Regions from separate parts of the Hyphomicrobium sp. MC1 genome, predicted to be linked through region 1. Evidence: predicted binding sites of a transcription regulator. Region 1 holds the regulator's gene; the other holds the start of a gene.
What was found. The regulator PhoB, encoded in region 1, activates phosphate uptake and scavenging genes when phosphate is short. The targets are predictions, from matches to a motif close to TGTCATNNANCTGTCAT.
Positions count from the first base shown of each region.

Region 1 (5,243 bases):
CGCCAACGAATTCACCGAAGCGGTCGGCGACATATACACATCGTCGCTCATCGCTCTCGGCCTCATCCTCTTCTTCATAACCTTTGTCGTCCTGGCTCTCGCGCGCCTCATGCTGATGCGTATCGAGAAAAAGGCGGGAGCATAAACATGGCCTTGGATATGGCAAAATACCGCCGTCGGCGCGTGCGAAGCACGATCACCGTCGGCCTGTGCTGGGCGGCATCCGCGCTCGGCCTAACGATCCTGGCCGTCATCCTCGCGACGCTGCTGTTCAAAGGCTTCGCGGGCTTGAACTTCAAGGTCTTTACGGAAATGACGCCACCGCCCGGCAGCGACGGCGGCCTTCTGAACGCCATCGCCGGCAGCTTCGTGATGTCCTTCATCGGCGTCGCGGTCGGCACGCCAATCGGCATCCTCGCCGGCACGTATCTGGCGGAGTATGGCCGTTACAGCAAAGTCTCGTCGGTGATCCGCTTCATCAACGACATTCTGCTCAGCGCCCCTTCGATCGTGACGGGCCTCTTCGTCTACGAGATCCTCGTCCGCACGATGGGCCACTTCTCGGCCATCGCTGGTGCCGCGGCCCTGGCGGTACTTGTCATCCCGACGGTCGTTCGCACGACTGAAAACATGCTGCTGCTGGTTCCGAACCAGCTTCGCGAAGCCTCTTCAGCGCTCGGCATGCCCCAGTCGCTCGTCATCCGTAAGGTGGCTTACAAGGCGGCCCGCGCCGGCATGATCACGGGCGTGCTGCTTGCTATCGCTCGCGTCAGCGGCGAAACCGCTCCGCTTCTGTTCACCGCTCTTAACAACCAGTTCTGGAGCACCGATCTTAATGCTCCGATGGCAAGCTTGCCGGTCGTTATTTTCCAGTATGCCTTGAGCCCTTACGAGGACTGGCAGCGCCTCGCCTGGACCGGCGCACTGTTAATCACCGCAGCGGTGCTCACGCTTAGTATCGCCGCTCGTTACCTGGGTACTTCGAGGACATCCAAATGAACGTAATGTCAAAAGACGTCGACACCGGCCTGACCGAGAAAATTTCGGTCCAGGACCTGAAGTTCTACTACGGATCGACTCTGGCACTCAAAGGCATCTCGTTGCCGCTTTACGAGCGGCAGGTGACAGCCTTCATCGGACCTTCGGGTTGCGGCAAGTCTACGCTCCTGCGTGTTTTGAACCGCATGTACGATCTTTATCCCGGCCAGCACGCCGAAGGTAAGATCATGTTCGACGGTGAAAACATCCTCGACATGAAGGACCTGAACCTGCTGCGCTCGCGCATCGGCATGGTGTTCCAGAAGCCGACGCCGTTCCCGATGACGATCTATGAAAATATCGCGTTCGGTCTTCGCCTTTATGAGCGCCTGCCGAAATCCGAAGTCGACGCCCGCGTCGAAAGCGCCCTCGAAAAGGCAGCGCTCTGGAAGGAAGTAAAAGACAAGCTGCACGCCAGCGGCCTGTCGTTATCCGGCGGTCAGCAGCAACGTCTGTGCATCGCCCGCACAGTTGCGATCCGCCCGGAAGTCATCCTGTTCGACGAGCCCTGCTCCGCTCTCGATCCGATTTCGACCGCTAAGGTCGAAGAGCTGATCGACGAGTTGAAGAACGAATTCACGATCGCCATCGTGACCCACAACATGCAGCAGGCAGTCCGCGTCTCGCAGAATACTGCTTTCATGTACCTCGGCGATCTCGTCGAATTCGGCGACACCAAAAAGCTTTTCACAAACCCAACGGATAGTCGCACGCAAGACTACATCACCGGCCGCTTCGGCTAGAGATGACGTTGAGGCCAAACCGGATTTCAGGATTACGACGATGAACGAACATACCGTGAAGTCATACGAGGAAGAGTTGAAGCTCCTCGACCGCCGCATCGCGCAGATGGGCGGCTATGCCGAAAAGCTTCTCGTTCAGGCGATGGACTCGCTCGAACGCCGCGACCCTAAGCTCGCCGAGAAAGCCGTTTCCGACGATGTCATGGTCGACCAGCTCGAACGCGAGCTGCAGGACCAGGTCATTCTGATGATTGCCCGCCGCCAGCCGGTCGCCAACGACCTGCGCCACATCATGACAGTCATCAAGATTGCGGGCGACCTTGAGCGTATCGGCGACCTTGCCAAGAACATCGCCAAGCGCGCTCTCACCATTGCAGGGGAAGCCTATCCCAAGCCGCTGATGACCGGCATGCGCCACATGACCGAGATGGTGCAGCAGCAGCTCAAGGACGTTCTTGATGCGCTGACGACGCTCGATGCCGAGAAGGCGATGGAAGTCTGGCGCAACGACCAGCAGGTCGACGCTATGTATAACTCGCTGTTCCGCGAACTCCTGACGTACATGATGGAAGATCCGCGCAACATCGGTATCTGCACGCACTTCCTCTTTGGCGCCAAGAATATCGAGCGCATTGGCGACCACACGACAAACATCGCCGAGAACGTCTACTACCTCGTGCACGGCGTACCGATCGCCGACGATCGGCCGAAGGGCGACAAGACCTCTTCGACACTGATTACGCCGCGCCAATGACCGTACGACCCTGAGAGCAACCCCGATCCAATATCATGCCAGCTAAGATTATCGTTGTTGAAGACGAAGCGCCGCTAGCCGAGCTTCTGAAGTACAATCTTCAGTCGGAAGGTTACGACGTCGTGCAAGCCGCCGATGGCGAGGAAGCCGAACTATTGCTCGCCGAACAAACCTTCGATCTGGCGATATTGGATTGGATGATCCCGAAGATCTCCGGGATCGAGCTTTGCCGCCGTCTGCGCAACCGCGGCGACACGCAGAGCCTGCCCATCATCCTGCTGACCGCCCGCGGTGAGGAATCTGACCGCGTGCGGGGCCTGACGACCGGCGCCGACGACTACGTCACGAAGCCGTTCTCCGTGCAGGAATTGATGGCACGTGTGAAAGCCCTGCTCCGGCGCGCGGCGCCGGAGCGCATGAGCGATATTCTCGTCTCCGGCGAGATCACGATGGACCGCGGTGCCCACAAAGTGACGCGTGGCGTCCGCGAGGTCCGCCTCGGCCCGACCGAATACCGCATGCTCGAAGTCTTCATGGAAAGCCCGCGCCGCGTTCTCTCGCGCAGCCAGCTTCTCGACCGCGTATGGGGCCAGTCCTCGGAGGTCGACGAGCGCACCGTCGACGTTCACATCGGCCGTCTCAGAAAATCGCTGATCCGCGGCAACGAAGCCGATCCGATCCGCACGGTCCGTGGCGCCGGCTATGTCTTCGACGGCCGCGAAGCCGAAACGCAGGCTTAATAGCGAGCCATGTGTCCTCGGGCTTGTCCCGAGGATCCAGCAATCAACATCACCGCGGCATAATAGATCCCCGATCTCATGCCGAGGATGACGAGAGAATACAGCTAAAGACTGACTCTCAGCTTGGCGCGGTTAGGCAGCTAGACAGATTGCGCGCGACGCCATGCATCAGATCGAAGTAGAGCTTCGGCCCCGGCGTCAGCAATTGCCCTTCGACGTCGATCGTCCCCGAACGGGCATGCGTCCCTTCGGTAACCGCAGCAACAAGGTTTGGCTGGAACTCCGGTTCGGTAAAAACACAGACTGCACCGAGCGACGAAATCTTGCTGCGAACCTCCGTCAGTCTTTTTGCGCTCGGCGGCACGTCCGGGCTGACCGTAATCGATCCCACGGCGTGAAGCCCGAAGTGATGTTCGAAATACTGCGTCGCGTCGTGGAAGACGATGAAGGGCTTGCCTTGCGCCCCTTTCATTTCACTCGAAAGGTCATGGTCGAGCGTATCGAGATCGGCATCGAGCGCCGCCTCGTTGCTTTTCACTTTGCTCGCGTACTCAGGATAGCGCGCAATGAGCGCTTTCGCGATGTCGGCCGCAATGGCCTTGGCGTTCGACGGATCGAGCCAGAGATGCCCATCCTCTCCGTCCTCATCATGATCATCGTGATCGGCAGCGCCTGCTTCCTCATGATCGTGCGCGTCCGCCTCATGCTCGTGCTCATGCTTCTCGAACGTGCCGCCTTCGCGTTGATCCAGCAGCGTCACGCCATCTGCGCCCGCAAGCGTCACCACTTTGACGTTCGACGGCAATGTCGTCACGATCTTGCGCGTAAACGGCTCCAGCGTATCCGACACACGAACGAAAATATCCGCTTCGTTGATAGCCCGCGCTGTCGACGGCTTGAGCGTGAACGTATGCGGCGATGCCGATCCTTCGACGATAAGCTGCGGCGTCCCGATGCCGTCCATCAGACGCGTCACAAGCGAATGTACGGGCTTGATCGTCACGACGACCTTCGGCGCGTCGGCAGCGCTGACAGCGGCCGTAGCGCTTGTCATCGCGGCCGCCAAAAAACCGAAACATCGTGCCGCTGAACGCTTCATTCCCACCATCCTGCCGAGTAAAAGGATATAATATAACCATCGCCGTCGGCATGCAACCGCACCGGCGAATTGGCCTATACCCGCCAAATAGCGCAGCGCGTCGCAATCTCGCCACGTTCAATGTGCGTTTCGTATGAAACGCACTCCGAGAATCGCGCGTAATGCGGAGCAAAGGAATTGGGGCCGATCTTGCATAAGTCGTTCAATAAATGTCTCAGCCTCGCGGCCGCCGCGATAATGCTCCTCGCTTTCTCTATACCGGCCTCTGCGCATCCTCATATGTGGATCACATATGAGATGACGGTCGACTACGACAACGGCACCGTTACGGGCGTCGACCATGTCTGGAGCTTCGACGATTCCTATGCGGCGATGGCGCTCGAAGGTCTCGACACTAACAACGACGGCAAATACGACCAGCACGAGCTTGAGCCGCTGCTGAAGGTCAACATGGATGGCCTCAAAGAGTTCAACTACTTCACGGTGGCCAAGCTCGGCGAAGAACAATTGGCGTTCTCGCCGCCGACCCAAGCGCACCTCGAATACACCAACGGTGTCCTCCGCCTTTACTTCCACCTGTCGCTGGCGAAGCCCGTCCTTGCCGATGCCGAGGGCCTGACATTCGCCGTCTTCGATCCCTCCTACTTCATCGACTTCGAGCCAGAGAAAACGGACGCCGTCAAACTTGCATCAGCGCCCGCTGGCTGCGCGGCGACGCTGCTCGATCCCGATGCGGAAAAGACCGACGCGCAGGCCCAGAAGCTCGGCGCCGCGATGGCGCAACAGTTCGGCGCCGGCGTCGTCGGTTTCGGCTCCTACAAAACCGTGGCGATCACCTGCAAGAAATCCTGACCGTCCAGCTTTGGCAC
Region 1 covers NC_015717.1:576,107-581,349, reverse strand. Annotated here, with positions in the region: gene pstC (phosphate ABC transporter permease subunit PstC) at 1-145, shown strand, start outside; gene pstA (phosphate ABC transporter permease PstA) at 148-999, shown strand; gene pstB (phosphate ABC transporter ATP-binding protein PstB) at 996-1,781, shown strand; gene phoU (phosphate signaling complex protein PhoU) at 1,822-2,535, shown strand; gene phoB (phosphate regulon transcriptional regulator PhoB) at 2,571-3,275, shown strand; gene HYPMC_RS02655 (zinc ABC transporter substrate-binding protein) at 3,394-4,329, opposite strand; gene HYPMC_RS02650 (DUF1007 family protein) at 4,612-5,226, shown strand.

Region 2 (5,243 bases), 300 kb from region 1:
ATCATCACGCCCTCGGTCGCGCTCGTACGTCCGGGCTTCACGCTTACGGCCAATCCGGACGAGGTCGCCGACGTTTTCGAGGTTCCGTTTGCCTTTTTGATGAACGAAGCCAATCACGAGATCCACAGTCGCGTCTGGCGCGGTGCAGAACGCAGGTTCTATGCGATGCCTTACGGTGAACGCTATATATGGGGCGCGACAGCGGGAATAATCCGCACGCTCTATCGGAGACTGTTCAGCACATGATCCGCATCGTTACCGAGAATATTTTTTTCTTCCTGCTGCCGACGTTCCTCTACATCGCCTGGATTGCATTCTCCGAAGATGAATGGCCTGGCCTGATGACGGTCTTGAGCCGTGCCCCCTTGATCCGTCTCTTCTTTGCCGGCGCTGCCGTGATGCTCGCGACGCTCGTCGTGTTTTCGTCCCGCACCTATAACAGCCCCGACGACGTCTATGTGCCCGCCTCCGTCGTCGACGGGAAGCTCGAACCGGCGCGCAGCATTCACGAGACGAAAACGCTGCCCCCGACGGCAAAGCCGTGATTGCAGGACTGAAACGGCATGACTGATACAGCCATCAAATCGACCCGCATGAGTGCCGAATGGCTACGAGCCCCGGCGCTTGCAAAGGTCTTCGCCGCGCTTTCTGCCGGCGGGGCGGAAGCCCGCGTTGTCGGCGGCGCTGTGCGCAACGCAATGATCAACCGCCCCGTCAAGGATATCGACATCGCAACGACAGCTCTGCCCGCCGACGTCATGCGCCTCGCTGCCAATGCCGGTCTTGGCGCATATCCGACTGGCATAGACCACGGCACCGTTACCGTTGTCGCTGACAAGCGATCCTTTGAAGTGACGACGTTGCGCCACGATGTCGAGACGGACGGCCGTCATGCCGTCGTCACCTTCACCACCTCCTGGGAAGAAGACGCCGCCCGCCGCGACTTCACGATCAACGCGCTTTATTGCTCGGCCGACGGCATCGTCTACGATTTCGTCGGCGGCCTCGATGATCTACGCCAACGTCGCGTTCGCTTCATCGGCGATGCCGAGGCACGCATCCGCGAGGATTACCTGCGCATTCTGCGCTTCTTCCGTTTCAGCGCCGAATACGGAAAGGGCCAGCTCGATCCCGCAGGGCTGGCGGCAGCAAATGCCTTGAAAGACGGACTATCGCTGCTCTCCGCTGAGCGCGTCCGCGCCGAAATGCTGAAACTGCTCGCAGCGCTGAACGCCGTCGATGTCGTCAACGCCATGGAAAAAAGCGGCATCCTTCAGCTTGTCGTCAGGACGCGCCTCGAACCTGACCGCTTTGCGCGCTTCGTTGCGATCGAAGCCGCACTGGGCGAGCCACCCGATGCGCTCGCGCGCCTTGCCGCGCTTGCCGTCAACAATCCGGAAGATGCAGCCTTTCTCGGCCGCGAGCTTCGGCTCTCGAATGCCGAAGCCGAGCGTCTCAAAAGCGCATCCGCAGGCGATCCCGGCATCGCCCCGGAAACGTCCGAAGCGATTGCACAAGCTGCACTTTACAGGCTCGGCGCCGATGCCTTCGCGCGCGCCGTCCGCCTTGCCTGGGCACAATCTGGTGCCCCCAGCACCGATCCGCGCTGGCGCGCCCGCGCATTACTCGCCGATCGCTGGAAAATTCCGGTCATGCCCTTCACCGGGAACGACGTCCTTGCACTCGGCATTCAACCAGGTCCGAAAGTCGGCGGCATCCTTAGTGCCTTCGAGCGCTGGTGGATCTCGGAGAATTTTCCCGCCGATGCTGAACGTCAAAGCAGAATGCTTAAAGAGCTGGCGCGCGAAGCTGTTACTTAACAAATCATTAAATTTCACTTCACCTTTGCTTATGCTCCGACTAAAGTCTCTCTCCGGGGTTCACCCATTTGTATCGCGTTGAGGAGACACCCTGATGGACAGCATCGGCCGTGAGCGTGAACGTTCGCTCAAGTTCGTTCAAATCGTCTTCGCCGTTCTCGCTCTTCTCAGTCTGACTGCAGCATTGGCCGTATCGACAAGGGGCGTCGATATGGGCCTTCCCGAAAATTCGACATCACCGATTGCGCTGGCGTTTCTTCTAGTTGGCGCTGTCGACACCATTCTGCTCTACGCCTGGGAGCATATCTTTCAGCGCATCGAATACTGATACGAAATTGCGCTGCCGTCGCGTGGATGGCAGCGCAATCATCAGTGTGTGGCATATTCGCCATATGACACTTTTGCGGCGATCGAAACCGCCGGCATATCTCGCGCGCGCCGCCTCGCGCTGTTGGTAAACCCATAAATAGCTGCGATTTCTTACACTCAACACTACCGGCCGCAGGCGTTCGTCATACGCCTGTTACATGAATCCCGTCCTACGTTTTACATGAAATGCATAGACGCATTTATGGGAAGCGCACTGACTGGGGGCCGACCTTGAGCGCACCAAATCCGGAATTGAACTACCGAACCGTTTTTATTTCCGACATTCACCTCGGAATGCGCAATTGCCAATCGACTGCTCTTCTCGACTTTCTGAAATACGTCGAATGCCAGAACCTCTACCTCGTCGGCGATATCGTCGATTTCTGGAAAGTCCGCCGCGGTCCTTATTGGCCGCAGAGCCACAATGACGTTTTGCAGAAGCTTCTGCGCAAGGCGCGTAAAGGCACCCGCGTCGTCTACATTCCGGGCAACCACGATGACGGCCTGCGCGACTATACCGGCATGAATTTCGGCGGCGTCGAAATCCGCCGCGATGCCATCCATGAAGCCGCCGACGGCAAGCGCTATCTCATTCTGCACGGTGACGAATTCGACGTCGTCGTGCGCTACGCCCGCTGGCTCGCATTTCTCGGCGACCGGTCTTATGACGCAGCTCTCGCGCTCAACGTGCCGCTGAACTTTGCTCGCCGCATGTTCGGCCTCGGTCATTGGTCGCTTTCGGCTTTTCTGAAGCACAAAGTGAAAAGCGCCGTGAACTACATCGGCGAATTCGAGGACGCGCTGGCCGGCGAGGCCAAGCGCCGTGAGGCGCAAGGTCTTATCTGCGGCCACATCCATCACGCCAACTCGCGCCAGATCGACGGCATTCACTACATGAACTGCGGCGACTGGGTCGAAAGCTGCACCGCCATCGGCGAACGCTTCGACGGCCAATTTGAAATCATTCGTTGGAAAGAGCACTTGGCCGCGCGCGCCTCACAGGCACCTTCCGGCCGCTGGTTGATTGAAGCCGCTTAACGGCAATTATGCCGGACGAAAAGCGAGCCGGCGAACGGAGTATCCCACGTGAACGCGACCGCTAAAGCCCTCGAACCGACGAGCATCGATCTTCTGAGCGAAGCTGTGCACCAGAACCGTGCGCTGAGCCTCGCCGGTATCCTTGAGCGCACCTTCACCTTCGCCTTCCGTTCGATGGTCTACCCGCAGATATGGGAAGATCCGCGCGCCGACATGGACGCGCTCGAAATCACCCCGCAAACGCGCATCATGACGATTGCCTCCGGCGGCTGCAATGTCATGAGCTACCTGTCGGCCAATCCGGCGCGCATCTATGCCGTCGATCTCAACGCCACGCACATCGCGCTGCTCAAGCTGAAGGTCGCCGCAGCTCAGCATCTGCCGAACCACGCTACGTTCTATCGCTTCTTCGGCGCCGCCAACGACCGCCGCAACGTCGCCCTCTATAACGATCTCATCGCGCCGCATCTCGACGCCGATACCCGCGCCTATTGGGAAGGCCGCGAGCTGACGGGCCGCCGCCGCATCACGCGCTTCGCGCGCAATTTCTATCATTTCGGGCTGCTCGGCCGCTTCATCGCGACAGGCCATCTCGCTGCGCGCGTGTTCGGCGCCAAACCGAAGCGTCTGCTTGAAGCCCGTTCGATCGAAGAGCAGCGCGAGATCTTTGCGCGCGACATCGGACCGGCCTTCAGCCATCCTGTCTTGCGCTGGATCACGTCAAACCGGGCGTCGCTGTTCGGCCTCGGCATTCCGCCGGTGCAGTATGACGCGCTTTCCGGCAGCGGCGCTCGCACGATGGCCGACGTTTTGAAGGAACGCGCCGAACGCCTGGCGACGGGCTTCGATCTGAAAGACAACTATTTCGCTTGGCAGGCATTCGGCCGCAGCTACGCAACGCAGGGCGAAGGCCCCTGCCCACCGTATCTCGAAAAAGCGAACTTCATGGCGATCAAGGCGCGCGCCAACCGAGTCGAGGTTGTTCACGACAACATGATCCGCTTCCTCTCCGGCGAGCCGGCCGAAAGCCTCGATCGCTATATCCTGCTCGATGCCCAGGACTGGATGGACGACGCAGCCTTGAATGCGTTGTGGGATCAAATCACCCGCACTGCGCGCCCCGGCGCCCGCGTCATCTTCCGCACCGCGGGCGAGGAAAGCATCCTGCCGGGCCGCGTCGCCGACGCGACGCTCGGCCAGTGGACCTATGACGCTGCCAAGTCCGCTGAGATCCACGCCAAGGATCGCTCGGCGATCTACGGCGGTTTCCACCTCTACATCAAGAACGCCTGATCGTCTTATGAGCGACGCCGCCGCAATGACCGAAAGCGCTGCGAGCGCCATGGATGGCATGTATCGCCATCAACGCTACATTTATGATTTCACACGACGCTACTATCTGATCGGCCGCGATCAGATGATCGCCGAGCTTGCGCCTCCGGTCGGCGGCACGGTGCTCGAAGTCGGCTGCGGTACGGCCCGCAATCTACTGCGCGCCGCGCGCCGCTATCCGCTTGCGAAGTTCTACGGTCTCGACGTTTCCGAAGAAATGTTGAAGACGGCGCGTGCCTCGATCGATCGCAGCCCGTTTCGCGACATCGTCACGATTGCCCAGGCAGACGCCACGACGTTCTCGGCGTCCGAACTTTTCGGTATCGCCAACATCGACCGCATCTTCATTTCATACGCACTGTCGATGATCCCGCCCTGGCAGGACGTCATCGCCCGCGCCGTCTCACAGCTCTCGCCAACGGGCGAACTGCACATCGTCGATTTCGGCACGATGGCGACCATGCCCTCCTTGGCGCGACGCGGCATGCGCGCGTGGCTGACGAAATTCAGCGTCACGCCACGTCAGGAGCTCGAAGACGTCGTGCGCGATGTCGCCCGGCACAGCGGCCGCAGCGCCGCTTTCCACCAAGGCCGCTTCGATTATGCAGCCCACGTCTGCATCGGTGCGAAGCTTTCGTAACGCCGCGTCGGCAACTAGCTGACGCGAGGCCCGAGAAGCTGCCG
Region 2 covers NC_015717.1:872,383-877,625, reverse strand. Annotated here, with positions in the region: gene HYPMC_RS04160 (CoA pyrophosphatase) at 1-246, shown strand, start outside; gene HYPMC_RS04155 (DUF6111 family protein) at 243-545, shown strand; gene HYPMC_RS04150 (CCA tRNA nucleotidyltransferase) at 564-1,820, shown strand; gene HYPMC_RS04145 (hypothetical protein) at 1,915-2,148, shown strand; gene HYPMC_RS04140 (UDP-2,3-diacylglucosamine diphosphatase) at 2,376-3,227, shown strand; gene HYPMC_RS04135 (DUF3419 family protein) at 3,276-4,520, shown strand; gene HYPMC_RS04130 (class I SAM-dependent methyltransferase) at 4,528-5,199, shown strand; gene HYPMC_RS04125 (hypothetical protein) at 5,214-5,243, opposite strand, start outside.
Region 2: a site for PhoB is predicted at 2,331-2,347, ahead of HYPMC_RS04140 (UDP-2,3-diacylglucosamine diphosphatase). Genes of this name have one in related genera too.